3 regions of the Ligilactobacillus ruminis ATCC 27782 genome follow, and region 1 is predicted to be linked to each of the others. Evidence: predicted binding sites of a transcription regulator. Region 1 holds the regulator's gene; each other region holds the start of a gene.
What was found. Region 1 encodes HrcA, which represses chaperone genes, less so after heat shock. Its sites were predicted from a motif close to TTAGCACTCNNNNNNNNNGAGTGCTAA; they were not measured.

Region 1 (4,676 bases):
TGCGATCGATCAGCTTGGTGAAGACGCCGCCCATCGTTTCAATCCCAAGGGAAAGAGGCGTAACGTCGAGCAAAACGACGTCCTTGACGTCACCCGTGATGACGCCGCCTTGGATGGCAGCACCCAAAGCAACCGCTTCATCAGGGTTGACTGATTCGTTAGGAACGTGACCCGTTTCAGCTTTAACGGCTTCCTTAACTGCAGGAATGCGCGTTGAACCGCCGACCAGGATGACTTCATCAATATCGGCATTCGTCAAGCCGGCATCTGCCAAAGCATTGCGAACGGGAATCTTCGTGCGTTCAACGAGGTCTTGCGTCAATTCGTTGAATTTGGCACGCGTCAGCGTTGTTTCCAAGTGAAGCGGGCCTTCTGCGCCGGCCGTGATGAACGGAAGGGAAATCTGTGCCGAAGTTACGCCGGAAAGGTCTTTCTTAGCTTTTTCAGCAGCATCCTTCAAACGTTGCATTGCCATCTTGTCAGCTGAAAGATCGATGCCGTGTTCGCTCTTGAAGCCTTCAACCAGCCAGTCGATGATCTTGTTGTCAAAATCGTCACCGCCAAGATGCGTATCGCCGTTTGTCGAAAGAACTTGGAAAACGCCGTCGCCAAGTTCAAGGATGGAAACGTCAAACGTACCGCCGCCAAGGTCGAAGACGAGAATCTTTTCGTCTTTGTCCTGCTTGTCAAGACCGTAAGCCAAAGCTGCAGCCGTTGGTTCGTTGACGATGCGTTCAACTTTGAGTCCGGCAATCTTGCCGGCATCTTTTGTTGCCTGACGCTGCGAATCGTTGAAGTATGCAGGCACCGTGATAACGGCTTGCGTAACTTCTTCGCCAAGATACTTTTCAGCATAGTCCTTGATGTATTGAAGAATCATTGCCGAAATTTCCTGAGGAGTGTAATCCTTGCCTTCAACGTTTACCTTGTAGCCTTCTTCGCCCATGTGACGCTTGATTGATGAAATCGTGTTCGGGTTCGTGATTGCTTGACGCTTGGCAACTTCACCGACTTGCGTTTCGCCGTTTTTGAATGATACGACGGAAGGAGTCGTACGATTGCCTTCCGGATTTGTGATAATCTTAGATTCTTTGCCTTCGAGGACTGCAACTGCAGAGTTAGTCGTCCCCAAATCGATACCAATGATTTTTGCCATTAGATATTCTTCCTTTTCTTAATTGATTTCCTTAATTATTGTGCAACGACGACCATTGCCGGACGCAAAACGCGATCCTTCAGCATGTAGCCGTCTTGATAGACTTCAACGATCGTTTCGGCTTTTTGACCTTCTTCGACGGGCACCGCTTTAACGGCCTGGTGAAGCGTCGGATCAAAAGTTTGTCCCAATGCTTCAATCTTTGTGACGTCGTTGTCTTTCAAAGCCTTTTCCATGTCTCGCTGAACCATCTCGATTCCTCGCTTAAGCTGTTCGGAACCGCTCTCCTTGACGTCGATCTGCAAAGCGCGATTCAAGTTGTCGACGACCGGCAAAATCTCTCGAATGAGGTCTTGTCCTTCATATTTGAGCAGCTGCTGCTGTTCTTTTTTGAAGCGTTTGGTCATGTTCTGCATCTCGGCTTCGGCACGCAGATACTTGTCTTCCAGCTCATCATATTTCTTTTGGAGATCTGAAAGCTTCTTTTCCGTTTCCTCGTCCGTTTCCTCGCTTGATTGTTTTTTTTCGGGCTCTTTTTTTGCAGTGTCTTGATCGACGTTCTTTTCAGCCGTCACTTTTTCCTTTTCAGAAACCTCAGGCTTTTTTTCTTGATCTTTTTCAGCCACGTAAACACCCCTTTTCTTTCAAAATTCAGTTCAGATGCTGGTAATAATCAAAGATGCGCTGCGTAAGCTCATCTCTGAATGCATCGAGCAGGCCGATGACTTTTGAGTACGGCATGTTCGTCGGACCAAGAATCGCAATGATTCCCTGACCGTTATTACCGTCATCATACGCTGCAGAAACAAGGCTGTAATGGGACAAAAGCGCATCCGAAAGCTCGGATCCCAATTTGACGGAAACGTCACCGTCCCTGTTTTCAAGCAGCATTCCAAGGTTCGCCGACTGATCGATCAGCGAATACAAAGCTTTGATCTGCTCCGGGTCTTCCCAGTGCGCAAAGCTCAAAAGATTCGTCTTGCCGCTTACGTATACCTGCTTTTTGACCGCTTTGTCAAGGATGCTGCCAAACGCATCCATGAATCCGTCAGGCTTATGCAAATACTTCGTAATGAGGGGCAAGCATTCATGCAACTTGGCAACCACCTGATTCAGTGACAAGCCGACAACCTTGTCATTAATGACGCGAATGACCGATTCGAGCTCGTCGCCATGAATTCCTGCCGGAAGATTGTACATCTGACTTTCAACCGTGCCGTCACTGGTAACAAGAATCACCATGACTTGCCGATCGCCAATCGGAACCATCCTGAACCCTTCCAACCGAATGTCGGCTGATTCAGGTTTTAACGAAATAGCCGTGTATTTCGTCAGATCAGACAAAATCCGTGCCGAAGTGGCGACAATCTCATCAACCTTTTGAAATTCATTCCCAAACGATTGTCGAATGTTTTGAACCGCGCCCCTGTCTATCTTGGCAGGTTTCATGATATGGTCGACGTAATAGCGATACCCTCGTTCCAAAGGAATTCTCCCGGAACTTGAATGCTCCTTTGCGATCAAGCCCAGTTTTTCAAGCGCAGCCATCTCATTTCGAATCGTTGCCGAACTTGCATGAATAGGCAATTGCTGTTCCAGACGTTTCGATCCGATTGGCTGTCCCTCATTCGTATAGTCGCGAATGATTGCCTCAAGAATCAAAAGCTGTCGTTCAGTTAACATACAATCACCTCTTTTTAGCACTTAACACATCTAAGTGCTAAGTCAATTATTAATATACACAAGGTTGGCAATCTTGTCAAGCGGATAACACCATAAAAACGTGATTTCAGCGGCTTTTTCGTCCTGTTTTTAGCACTGTTCATGCTAGAGTGCTAAGAATGACGCGGCTTTTGGCACCTTGCATTTTTTCTGCTAAAAATTATTAAAAAATTACTAAGAAATCTCGGCAATCGCTTCTGCCAATCTTTCAAAGCCTTCGATCATTTTTTCTTCGCTGACCTGCGCGATTGAAATCCGCAAATGATCGTCAGGTTTGGAGTAAACGTAATATGCGTCTCCGTTTGAAATGATCAGTCCCCGCTTGCGCGATTCTTCGACGACTTTTTTGGCTGAAAGTCCGTTTTTCAGTCTGATCCAAAAACAAAAACCTCCTGACGGAAGACACCAATCAAACGAAGCTCTGAATTTTTCATCAAGAATGCGACAGGAAGCGGCAAATTGATGCTGATAAGACTCTTGAAGCTTTGTTTTATGCTCGTTCCATAAATTGCTGCGCAGATAATAGTCAAAAATTCGCTGAATCAAACCTGAAGTTTGAATGTCGGTCATTCGCTTGACGCTTTTCAGGCTGTCGGCAAGCTTGCTCGGCATAATCAGATATCCGAGTCTCATCCCGGACACGAACATTTGCGACAAGCTTCTGATGTAGATTACGCGATCGTCGCGGTCATAGGCTTTAAGCGGAGCCGATTCGACCTCATCGTACAAAATTCCGCTGCAATAATCGTCTTCAATGACGTAAAAATCATAAAAATGCGCCAGTCCCAAAATCTTGCGCTTGGTCTTTTGCGACATTGAAAGCCCCGTCGGATTCTGCACGATTGGCATCAAATACACCAGCTTTGGCCGAAAAACTTCCAGTTTTCTTTCGAATTCATCAACGCGAAGGCCATTTTCGTCAATCGGAATTCCGATGATTTTGGCACCGCTCGCCCGAAGCGATTCGAGCGCCCCGGGATAGGTCGGATCTTCCGCAAACACGCAGTCGCCAGGTTCAATCATTGCTCGCGCGCAAATATCGATCCCTTGCTGAGCGCCAGAAATCACCTGCACGTTTTGGGGCGAAGTCATTATCTTGCGTTTGGAAAGCTCAAGCGCAAGCGATTCTCTTAGCGAATAGCACCCAAGATTGTCTTCAACCGTAAAGGCTCTGCCGCCCGAAGCGTCAAGCACGCGATTGACGGCGCGTTTGAAGCTTTTGGCGGAAAATCTGTCCGGATCGAGCGCAACGCTTGACATGTCGATCATTCCTTCTGAAAATGCAGTGCTTTGATACGCGAATGCGGTTTGTTCGTCAGATTCTTCGCTTTCATAAAGCGGTACTTCAGCCACAAAGCTGCCGCTGCCCCACTTGCTGATCAAAAAGCCGTTCTTTTCAAGCTCCTTGTATGCTCTGACAACTGTTCCCGGATTGATCTGAAGCTTTTCTGCCATCCATCTGATCGGGGGCATCTTGAAATTGGTGCTCAGTTTTCCCTGCTCGATCATTTGTTTGATATGGCGATAAAGCTGAACATACAGCGGAATCATGCTCTCACTATCCAACTGTATCGATACAATCTCTTGTTTTATGTCTTGTTCCATTGTCACGCACCTCGCTTTTGATTATAATGTCATTGACTCTTGGAAATTCTTCAAAATTGTTACGTTACAATTTTATCAAGGGACTTATCTGCATTCAAGGAGGAATTTTATATGTCAGATCGCTACACTTTAAACAAGAACTTGGCTCAAATGTTAAAGGGCGGAGTCATCATGGACGTGACGAACGTCGAAC
Region 2 (4,676 bases), 230 kb from region 1:
CGCGTCACGCAGCAAAAAAGGCTTTAGAGGGCGATTGCTTTCGGTAAAAAAGTCATGCTGACGTTCAACAATCAAGCGTCCCAATCGAAGCAGCGTGTTTCCGCGCATCAAGACGTCTTCCTGAATCTTTTCAAATTCGTGCCGCTTTTCTTTCAGGTAATCCAAAACATGCTTGTCAGAACTGTTTTTCAAGCTTTCATAGTACTCTTTTTTAAAGCGAATCTCCGGATTGCTTTCCTTGGTCAATTTGACTTCAAGGCTTCCGTCAGGCTTTTTTTCGACAACCAGGTCGGGCTCGATATAGCCAACTTCGCTTTGATCATAAATCGCACCCGGTGCAGGCGACAAAGTTTGAACGTAATCAAGAATTTTTTGCACGTCCCCAATTGAAATGCAGTGCTTTTTAGCTATTTTTGACCACTTGCGATTCGTAAAATCTTCAAAATCTTCTTTAAGTATTTTCTCTGCATTTAACGGTGCCGAACTGTCATATTGAACTTGCAAAATCAGACATTCCTGCAGATTTCTGGCCCCCGTTCCAGGAGGATCAAGCTGTTGCAAAAGCGTCAGCGCATCAAGCATCAGGACTTTGTCGATGCCTTTTTCTTTTGAAAGTTTTTCCAGATCAGCTTTTAAATAGCCGTTTTGATCAAGCTGTGAAATGAAATAAACAACCATGTCTCTGATCGGCGTTTTTCTCATTGTCAGCTTGACCTGATCCATCAGGTAATCGTACAACGACTGTGCTTTTTTCTCCACTGCAAATTCTGCAATGTCATGTTCGTTTTGATGATCAAGCCCGCCCGTCACGTATGAATGCAAGGTATTGACAATCATGAACGGATTTTCAAGTGCGACGTTTGAAAGAAAATTATGCAAATCTTCGGAACCGTACTTTAAAATTCGAATCGACTGCTGCATCTGCTGTGTCATTGCCAATTTTTGAATCTGTTTTTGCTGCTGACCAAATCCTTGTTTCAAAGCCAAAAACTCACCTTCTTTCAAAATATTCTTGTAATTCACATGATATTAGACTAAAATAATATAAGTACGCACCGCTAGTGTAATGGATCGCACGCAAGATTCCGGTTCTTGTAATCTGGGTTCGACTCCCAGGTGGTGCATAACTATTATATTATTAGAACGCTTTCACAATGAATTGTCAAATCTTTTTTAATGCAAGGTGCGCCAGAAACGTTTTTCTGAGCACCTTTTTGTTCGTTTCACGCCTAAAGTGTCAGCACAGTCTGCAACCGATTGAAAACTTTTCGGCTTTTTAGGTGCATATTATTTGACCATTTTTGACCTATGAGTTAAACTAGCAATACAAACAGTTGAGTGATAGACTATTACATAGTTAGTTTAACAATCAGGAGGCTTTCAATATGAACTTAGTTCCTACAGTCATCGAGCAATCAGCCCAAGGCGAACGTGCTTACGACATTTATTCTCGTCTTTTGAAAGATCGCATCATCATGGTTTCAGGCGAAGTCACTGATGATATGGCAAATGCGGTTATCGCACAGCTTCTCTTCCTGGATGCTCAGGATTCAGAAAAAGACATCTATATGTACATCAACTCGCCAGGCGGTTCAGTTTCTGCCGGCCTTGCAATTTATGACACGATGAATTTCGTCAATGCCGACGTCCAAACGATCGTCATGGGCATGGCTGCCTCAATGGCTTCCGTCTTGTCAACGGCCGGTGCAAAGGGCAAACGCTTTGCGCTTCCGAACTCTGAAATCATGATTCACCAACCGCTTGGCGGAGCACAGGGGCAGTCGACGGAAATCCAGATTGCAGCCGAACACATCTTGAAGACGCGCAAACTGATCAACCAAATCTTGGCAGATCACTCAGGTCAAGACATTGAAACGATCAACAAAGACACTGAACGCGATAACTTTATGACGGCACAACAAGCAGTTGATTACGGCTTGATTGACGGCATTATGAAAAACAAGAAGAAACTCAAATAGTCATAGAATGTTAAAAGCCGTGTTCCTTTACTGGAGCACGGCTTTTTTGCACTATTGTCAACATCTCAAAAAGTTGTCAAAACGGCATCTTGAAGCAAAAGATTTTGATCTGCAAGTTTTTGAAAATCATTGTCATGAGAAACGACGATGATCGTCTTTTTATCTTCTTGAAGTTTTTTCAAAACGTCCATTATGGCCGCTGCATTTTGAAAATCAAGATTGCCTGTCGGCTCATCGGCAACAAGCACGTCAAAAGGCTTGAGGATCGCCCTTGCAATTCCGACCCTCTGCTTTTCTCCGCCGCTTAATCTATACACGGTCTTGTCCAAAACATCTGCAGTCAAACCCGTTTTCTTCAAAGCATCCGTCATCTCAGGTTCCCCGATTTTTTGACAAGCGAGTTTCAAATTCTTCCTGACGGTCTTGTCGTCCAAAAGAAAATAGTTTTGAAATACAAATGAAAAATGCCTTCCCCATAATTTTTGGTGCCTGATTTTTTTTAAATCTTTTCCCTCAAAAAACACCTGACCTTCATCAGGCTTTTCCATCCCTGAGATGATCTTCAAAAGCGTTGACTTACCCGCACCGCTCTTTCCGGTTATGCAGCAAAAAGATCCTCGATTGATTTCAAGATTGATTTCGTTCAACACAGGAACGTTATCATATCTTTTTGAAACGTTTTTTAACGTAATCATTAAAAATCCCTCCCCAAAGTTCTGTTTTTTAGGTTATGCCCGTATAATGGTGTAAATTGATAAAAAAAAGAGAGCCAAGTGCTCAGCTCCCAGGTATAATTAAATCACCTAACAAAATAATACTAGGAGGACAAACAAATGGCTCAATTAAATATTACCTTAAATCAAGAGGAAATTCTACAACTTCTTTCAAAGGATCACGATCAGGCATTTCGCTAACTGCTGCGTAAAAGTCTCAATAGTATTTTGATGGCGGAATCCACTGCTCAACTCAAGGCTGAGCCTTACGAACGGTCAGAAGAACGCACGGACAGCCGCAACGGCACTCGAGAACGCGAGCTCAAGACACGGATAGGCAAAATCACCTTAACCGTGCCGAGACATCGCAATGTTCCCTTTAAGACTCTTGTTTTCGAGAACTATTCCCGAAGCGAAGCTGCCTTGATCGCCAGTATGGCGGAGATGGTCGTCAGCGGAGTAGCGACGCGTAAAGTGTCGAATATCATGGAAACTTTGTGCGGAACGACATTTTCTAAGTCCTCAGTTTCAGAAGTATGCAAGGATCTGATTGAAAAGGTCAATGAGTTCAAGGACAGACCCTTGACCGGAGACTACCCGTTTCTAATAGTGGATGCAACCTACTTCAAGGTCAGGGAAAAACACAGAATTGTTTCCAAAGCGTTTATGATCGCTTACGGTACAAATCAGGAAGGACACCGTGAAATACTCGGATTTGAAGTATATGACAACGAATCCAAAGAAACTTGGAATTCCTTTCTCCAAAAACTGAAAAAACGTGGTCTCCAAGGACTTTTGATGATCACTTCTGATGCTCATGAAGGTATTCAGGATGCCGTCAGTAAGGTATTTCCTGATGTTCCATGGCAAAAGTGCCAGTTTCATTTTGCCAGAAACATTTCGGGAAAATCACCAAAAAAATATCAGGCAGGCATCAGAGCCGAACTTCAGGAAATGTGGAACTGCGAAACTATAGAAGACGCACGGAAAAAGCGGGACGAAATCATCGCTGATTACAGAGACGTTGCTGAAGCTGCCATGTCATGCCTCGATGAAGGCTTTGAAAGTTCCATGACCGTCATGGCGCTTCCTAAGAATTTGCGGAGATATTTCAGAACATCGAACCATATAGAACGACTAAACAAAGAGCTGAAGCGACGTTCTTCCGTCATTGGAATCTTCCCAAATAAAAACTCGCTGATGCGGCTGATGGGTTCCGTTCTGTTGGAAAGAAACGATGTCGTGATCTCCAAGAAAGCCATATTCAGTCCGGTAACCTACGCAAAAATGATCAAGTCCGAGACAGTTGCTGAACTCAAAAAATTGGCAGAGGAACAACAAAAACTAAGAGCTGCGTAAGGTGTATCACTCTTTCCGAAGCTGTCAAGGGAACCTCTTCGAGGTGCGCAGATGGCGCACCCTTGACAGCTCCTTCAAGAGTGATAGTGGACAGACATGGATGCATTCGCATCCCCTGCACAACTGGTGCCTGGGAAAAAATATTTTACACACAAATTAGGACTTGACTTGTTTTTTTGAAGAACGTCATACGAAATCCAAATGAATGACGCAAAAACCGTTCCGATAAAAAGAAATGCCAAAACTGCCAAATTAAGCCAATCCATCTTTTGCAATAAACATGAAGAAATAATAAAAGACAACGTAAAAACACCGCTAAAAAAAGCAATCTGTCCGTTTAAAATTCTAAAAAAAGAGCACCCCATCAAGCGTTTGATGACGATTTCTCTTTCATGCAGCAAATAATATTGAGCAACCATTGCAAAAAGAAAGAAAAAGCTGCCTGAAACAAGTACCGTCAAACGAATTAAAGAACAAGCGACTTGCCGTTTGTTTTGTTGAACGAGCTCTGCCTTCTTCGAATAAACGGATGTTACGAAATTTATCGTTGAACCGATTCCGCTCTCACGAAGTTTCGGCTCAAGTCTCTCATAGACCTTTCCGAAATGTTTGTCGCTAAAGAAAA
Region 3 (4,676 bases), 270 kb from region 1:
TGAAACATCTAAGCTGACATTTTCAAACAAAGTATCTGCCCCAAAATAGCGGGCAACTTGTTGAACTTGTAAGAGTATCATTTGGTTCACCTTTTCATTGATTGTGGAAAATATTCACAAGCATTTTATGTAAGCGTTTAGAAGAGCTTTATATCAATCACGCTTTGTATCAAAGTTTGTGAATTAAGTAACTTTTTTGTTTTAATGTTTGAATTTGTATGCTAAAATTTATAAGTAAGCATGACAGACAGGGGGACTATCCTATGACATCGCAAAATATTCCCAAGGCTACGGCCAAACGTTTGCCGATTTATTATCGCTACCTGAATATGTTGTCAGATGCCGGCAAAAAACGCGTCAGTTCAAATGAACTGGCTGATGCGGTCAAAGTTGACTCTGCGACTATCCGCCGGGACTTTTCTTATTTTGGAGCACTTGGAAAACGTGGCTATGGCTATGATGTCGAGAATCTTTTGGAATTTTTCAAAAAGACGCTCAACCAGGATAAGCTGACAAACGTTGCTTTGATCGGCGTCGGCAATCTTGGTCATGCGTTGCTCAACTTCAATTTTCATAAAAGCAACAACGTCAGAATCAATGCTGCATTTGACATCAACGAAGAAATTACCGGAACGATTCAAAGCGGCGTTCCCATTTATCCGATGGAGGATATGAAGGAACAGCTCAAGATTCAGCAGATCGAAATCGTGATTTTAACGGTTCCTGCCAATGTTGCTCAAGGAGTTACGAACGATTTGATTGAAGTAGGAGTCAAGGGAATTTTGAACTTTACGCCGCTCAGGATATCAGTGCCTGAGTCCGTGCTGGTCCAAAACGTCGATCTTACGAATGAGCTCCAAACTTTGATTTACTTCCTTGATTTGGAGAAACAATCTTAAGAACTCAGTCGGAAAGTTTTTCTTTCCGGCTTTTTTTATAGATTGATGAGTATGACCGTCAGATTCATCAGCATATGCACGATCATGCTGGTTCTGATTTTGCCGCTTTCTTCATAGACATAGCATAAAATGAGTCCGATTGCCGCATAGACGATAAAGTGTCCGTCGCTGTGACCTATTGAAAATACAGTGCTTGAGATCAGCGCGCAGATTAATTTGGGGAGCACGCTTGAAAAATTGCCGAAGAAAAATTTTCTGAAAACAAGTTCCTCGGTAATTGGAGCCGCAATGACCGGACACAGGAAATAGTACGGATATTGGTGAATAATCTCAATGAACATGTTGGTATTTTCTGATCCGGACGGCTGATGCAAAACGTTGACCTCAAAGGTAGTGAGCAGTATTTGTGAAGCGAGCGTTGCGATAAGACCAAGACCGATCAAAATTGCTTCATGCGTAGCTTGAGTGCATTTCTCAGTCGAATCGATGGGGTTTTTAAACGAAAACCTTCTATTAAGAAAAATCATCGCTAAAGCGCCAAGCAGCCAAATGAGCGTGCAAATCAGGTAAGCAGGCCCGTTGCGGAAATAATGAGGAATCATGAGTTGGCAAATCATGATGAAAAGATAGGCGCTTGTTAATGCAAGGCCGTTGGCTGAATTTTGTTTATTCAAATAAGAGCCTTCTTTCTTTTCGATTTTGAGCTTTTACCATTATAGCACATAAGAGCTTGAAGTGGCCTTTACCAAACCTTAACAACTTTTTTGATTTGTTGAAAAGCGCGGTCTGATGCGGTTTTAAAACATGTTTTTAGCACTCTTTGCATGAGAGTGATAAAAAATGCTTGCAATTAATTCCGAAAGTGGTTATAGTAAGAATTGTAATTAGTTAGCACTTAAATGTTGAGAGTGCTAAAAAAGACTTTGGAGGGATATAACGTGCTTAAACCATTAGGAGATCGTGTCATTTTAGAGGTTCAAAAAGAAGAGGAACAAACCGTTGGCGGAATCGTTCTTGCAAGCAATGCAAAAGAAAAGCCGCAAACGGGCAAAGTATTGGCCGTTGGTACAGGACGTGTCCTTGATAACGGTGAAAAAGTCGTTCCTTCTGTCAAGGAAGGAGATACGGTCGTGTTTGACAAGTATGCCGGAACAGAAGTGAGCTATGAAGGCGAAAAGTATTTGGTAGTTCACGAAAACGACATCGTTGCAGTTGTTGAATAACGACGGTTTTGTTCATAATTCAAGAATTTTTATGAGGTGAAATTAATAATGGCAAAGGAAATCAAGTTTTCAGAAGATGCTCGTTCAAAGATGCTTGCAGGTGTTGACAAGCTTGCAGATACTGTCAAATCGACAATCGGTCCCAAGGGGCGCAATGTTGTCCTGGAACAATCATACGGTGCCCCGACGATTACGAATGACGGCGTAACGATTGCCAAAGCAATTGAATTGGAAGACCATTTTGAAAACATGGGAGCAAAGCTTGTTGCGGAAGTTGCTTCGAAGACGAACGATATCGCAGGCGACGGAACGACAACGGCAACTGTTTTGACTCAGGCAATCGTAAATGAAGGCATGAAAAACGTTACTGCAGGTGCAAACCCTGTCGGCATTCGTCGCGGGATTGAACTTGCAACGAAAGCTGCCGTTGACGCATTGAGGAAAATGTCTCACAAGGTTGAATCAAAGAGTGACATTGCTCAAATCGCAGCCATCTCTTCTGCAAATGAAGAAACAGGCAAACTTATTGCCGACGCAATGGAAAAGGTCGGCAATGACGGCGTAATTACGATTGAAGAATCAAAGGGTATTGATACTTCGCTTGACGTTGTTGAAGGGATGCAGTTTGATCGCGGTTATTTGTCACAGTACATGGTAACCGACAATGACAAGATGGAAGCAGACCTTGACAATCCGTACATTTTGGTAACGGACAAGAAGATTTCAAACATTCAGGAAATTTTGCCATTGCTTCAATCAATCGTTGAACAAGGTCGTCCATTGCTGATCATCGCTGACGATGTTGACGGTGAAGCATTGCCAACGCTTGTTTTGAACAAGATTCGCGGCACGTTTAACGTTGTTGCGGTCAAAGCTCCTGGATTTGGCGATCGTCGCAAGGCAATGCTGCAGGATATTGCTATTTTGACGGGCGCAACGGTGATTACTGACGATCTTGGCTTGCAGCTCAAGGATGCAACGATCAATCAGCTTGGTACCGCAGGTCGCGTTACGGTTACAAAGGAGAACACGACGATTGTTGAAGGTTCAGGCGACAAGGCACAAATCAAGGAACGCGTTGATCAGCTTAGAAAGCAAATTGCCGAAACGACTTCCGATTTCGATCGCGAAAAGCTGCAGGAACGTTTGGCAAAACTTGCCGGTGGCGTTGCCGTCATCAAGGTCGGTGCCGCAACCGAAACTGAATTGAAGGAACGCAAGTATCGCATTGAAGATGCTTTGAATGCTACGCGCGCAGCCGTTGAAGAAGGCTTCGTTCCTGGCGGCGGCACGGCATTGGTAAACGTCATCGGTGCTGTTGCAGATTTGAAGGAAAGCGGCGACGTTCAAACGGGTATCAATATCGTTAAGCGCGCTTTGGAAGAACCTGTTCGTCAAATTGCCGAAAATGCAGGTTTGGAAGGCTCCGTAATCGTTGAAAAACTTAAGGAACAGGAACCAGGAATTGGTTATAATGCCGCAACCGATGAATGGGTTGACATGGTTAAGGAAGGCATCGTCGATCCAACCAAGGTAACTCGTTCCGCACTGCAAAATGCAGCTTCCGTATCAGCTTTGCTGTTGACGACTGAAGCAGTCGTTGCTGACAAGCCGGAACCAAAGGAAACTGCTCCGCAAATGCCACAAGGCGGCATGATGTAAAAAGTCATAAATTTGGCGATAATCCCGAGGATCGAGTCGAGCGGTTCTCGGGATTATTTGTTTACGCTTGCAAGCTTCTTGAATTAATTTGTAAAAGGCTATATAATAAATCGTATTTACAACACTTGAATCGATGCATGGGTTGGGTGTGCATTAATTTGACTAATGGTGTAAAATGTATGAATACAGCGTAATTAATACATTGATAATTTGCAACTTACGGATTTGAGGTATTTCGGGAGTTGTTTTTTACAAAGGAGAAAAATCGCTATGTATCGTTATTTAAAAAGGCTGTTAATTGGGGAACCATTGAAAACAGCTGATGAGGGCGGTCAGTCCTTGACCAAGTTCAAAGCCTTGGCTTTATTATCGTCTGATGCTTTATCTTCAGTTGCATATGGTACTGAACAGATTACGACTGCCTTATTGGTACTGTCTGCTGCAGCTACCTGGTATGCCTTGCCGGCGGCCGGAATCGTGCTCGTCTTGCTTTTTGCAATCACGATTTCATACCGCCAGATCATCAATGCTTATCCTTCTGGTGGCGGCGCATACGTTGTTGCGACAAAAAATTGGGGGACCAGTGCGGGTCTTGTTGCCGGTGGTTCTCTTTTGGTCGATTATATGCTGACGGTCGCTGTTTCCGTTACGTCCGGGACTGAAGCAATTACGTCCGCAGTTCCCGCACTCAGCAATCAAAGCATTGCAATTTCAGTCATTATCGTTTTGTTCATTATGACGCTTAATCTGCGCGGGATGCGTGAATCTGCTTCGTTTTTGACGGTTCCGGTCTACTTCTTCGTCGTGATGATTGTCGCAATGATCGGTTGGGGACTGTTCAACATTGCAACGGGCAAAATTGAATATTCTGCCTGTGCTCATGTTGGTCAAG

Region 2: clpP (ATP-dependent Clp endopeptidase proteolytic subunit ClpP) is a predicted target of HrcA. The motif match lies at 1,319-1,345, and genes of this name have one in related genera.
Region 3: groES (co-chaperone GroES) is a predicted target of HrcA. The motif match lies at 1,788-1,814, and genes of this name have one in related genera.

The regions. Positions count from the first base shown of each region.
Region 1 is NC_015975.1:913,908-918,583, reverse strand. It holds gene dnaK (molecular chaperone DnaK) at 1-1,156, opposite strand, end outside; gene grpE (nucleotide exchange factor GrpE) at 1,192-1,782, opposite strand; gene hrcA (heat-inducible transcriptional repressor HrcA) at 1,808-2,839, opposite strand; gene pdxR (MocR-like pyridoxine biosynthesis transcription factor PdxR) at 3,053-4,483, opposite strand; gene pdxS (pyridoxal 5'-phosphate synthase lyase subunit PdxS) at 4,595-4,676, shown strand, end outside.
Region 2 is NC_015975.1:687,096-691,771, reverse strand. It holds gene rpoN (RNA polymerase factor sigma-54) at 1-1,023, opposite strand, end outside; tRNA gene LRC_RS03415 (tRNA-Arg) at 1,053-1,124, shown strand; gene clpP (ATP-dependent Clp endopeptidase proteolytic subunit ClpP) at 1,386-1,979, shown strand; gene LRC_RS03405 (ABC transporter ATP-binding protein) at 2,045-2,674, opposite strand; gene LRC_RS03400 (IS256 family transposase) at 2,894-4,051, shown strand; gene LRC_RS03395 (hypothetical protein) at 4,126-4,676, opposite strand, start outside.
Region 3 is NC_015975.1:647,931-652,606, forward strand. It holds gene LRC_RS03220 (ABC transporter ATP-binding protein) at 1-81, opposite strand, end outside; gene LRC_RS03225 (redox-sensing transcriptional repressor Rex) at 264-899, shown strand; gene LRC_RS03230 (CPBP family intramembrane glutamic endopeptidase) at 935-1,573, opposite strand; gene groES (co-chaperone GroES) at 1,838-2,122, shown strand; gene groL (chaperonin GroEL) at 2,171-3,784, shown strand; gene LRC_RS03245 (APC family permease) at 4,055-4,676, shown strand, end outside.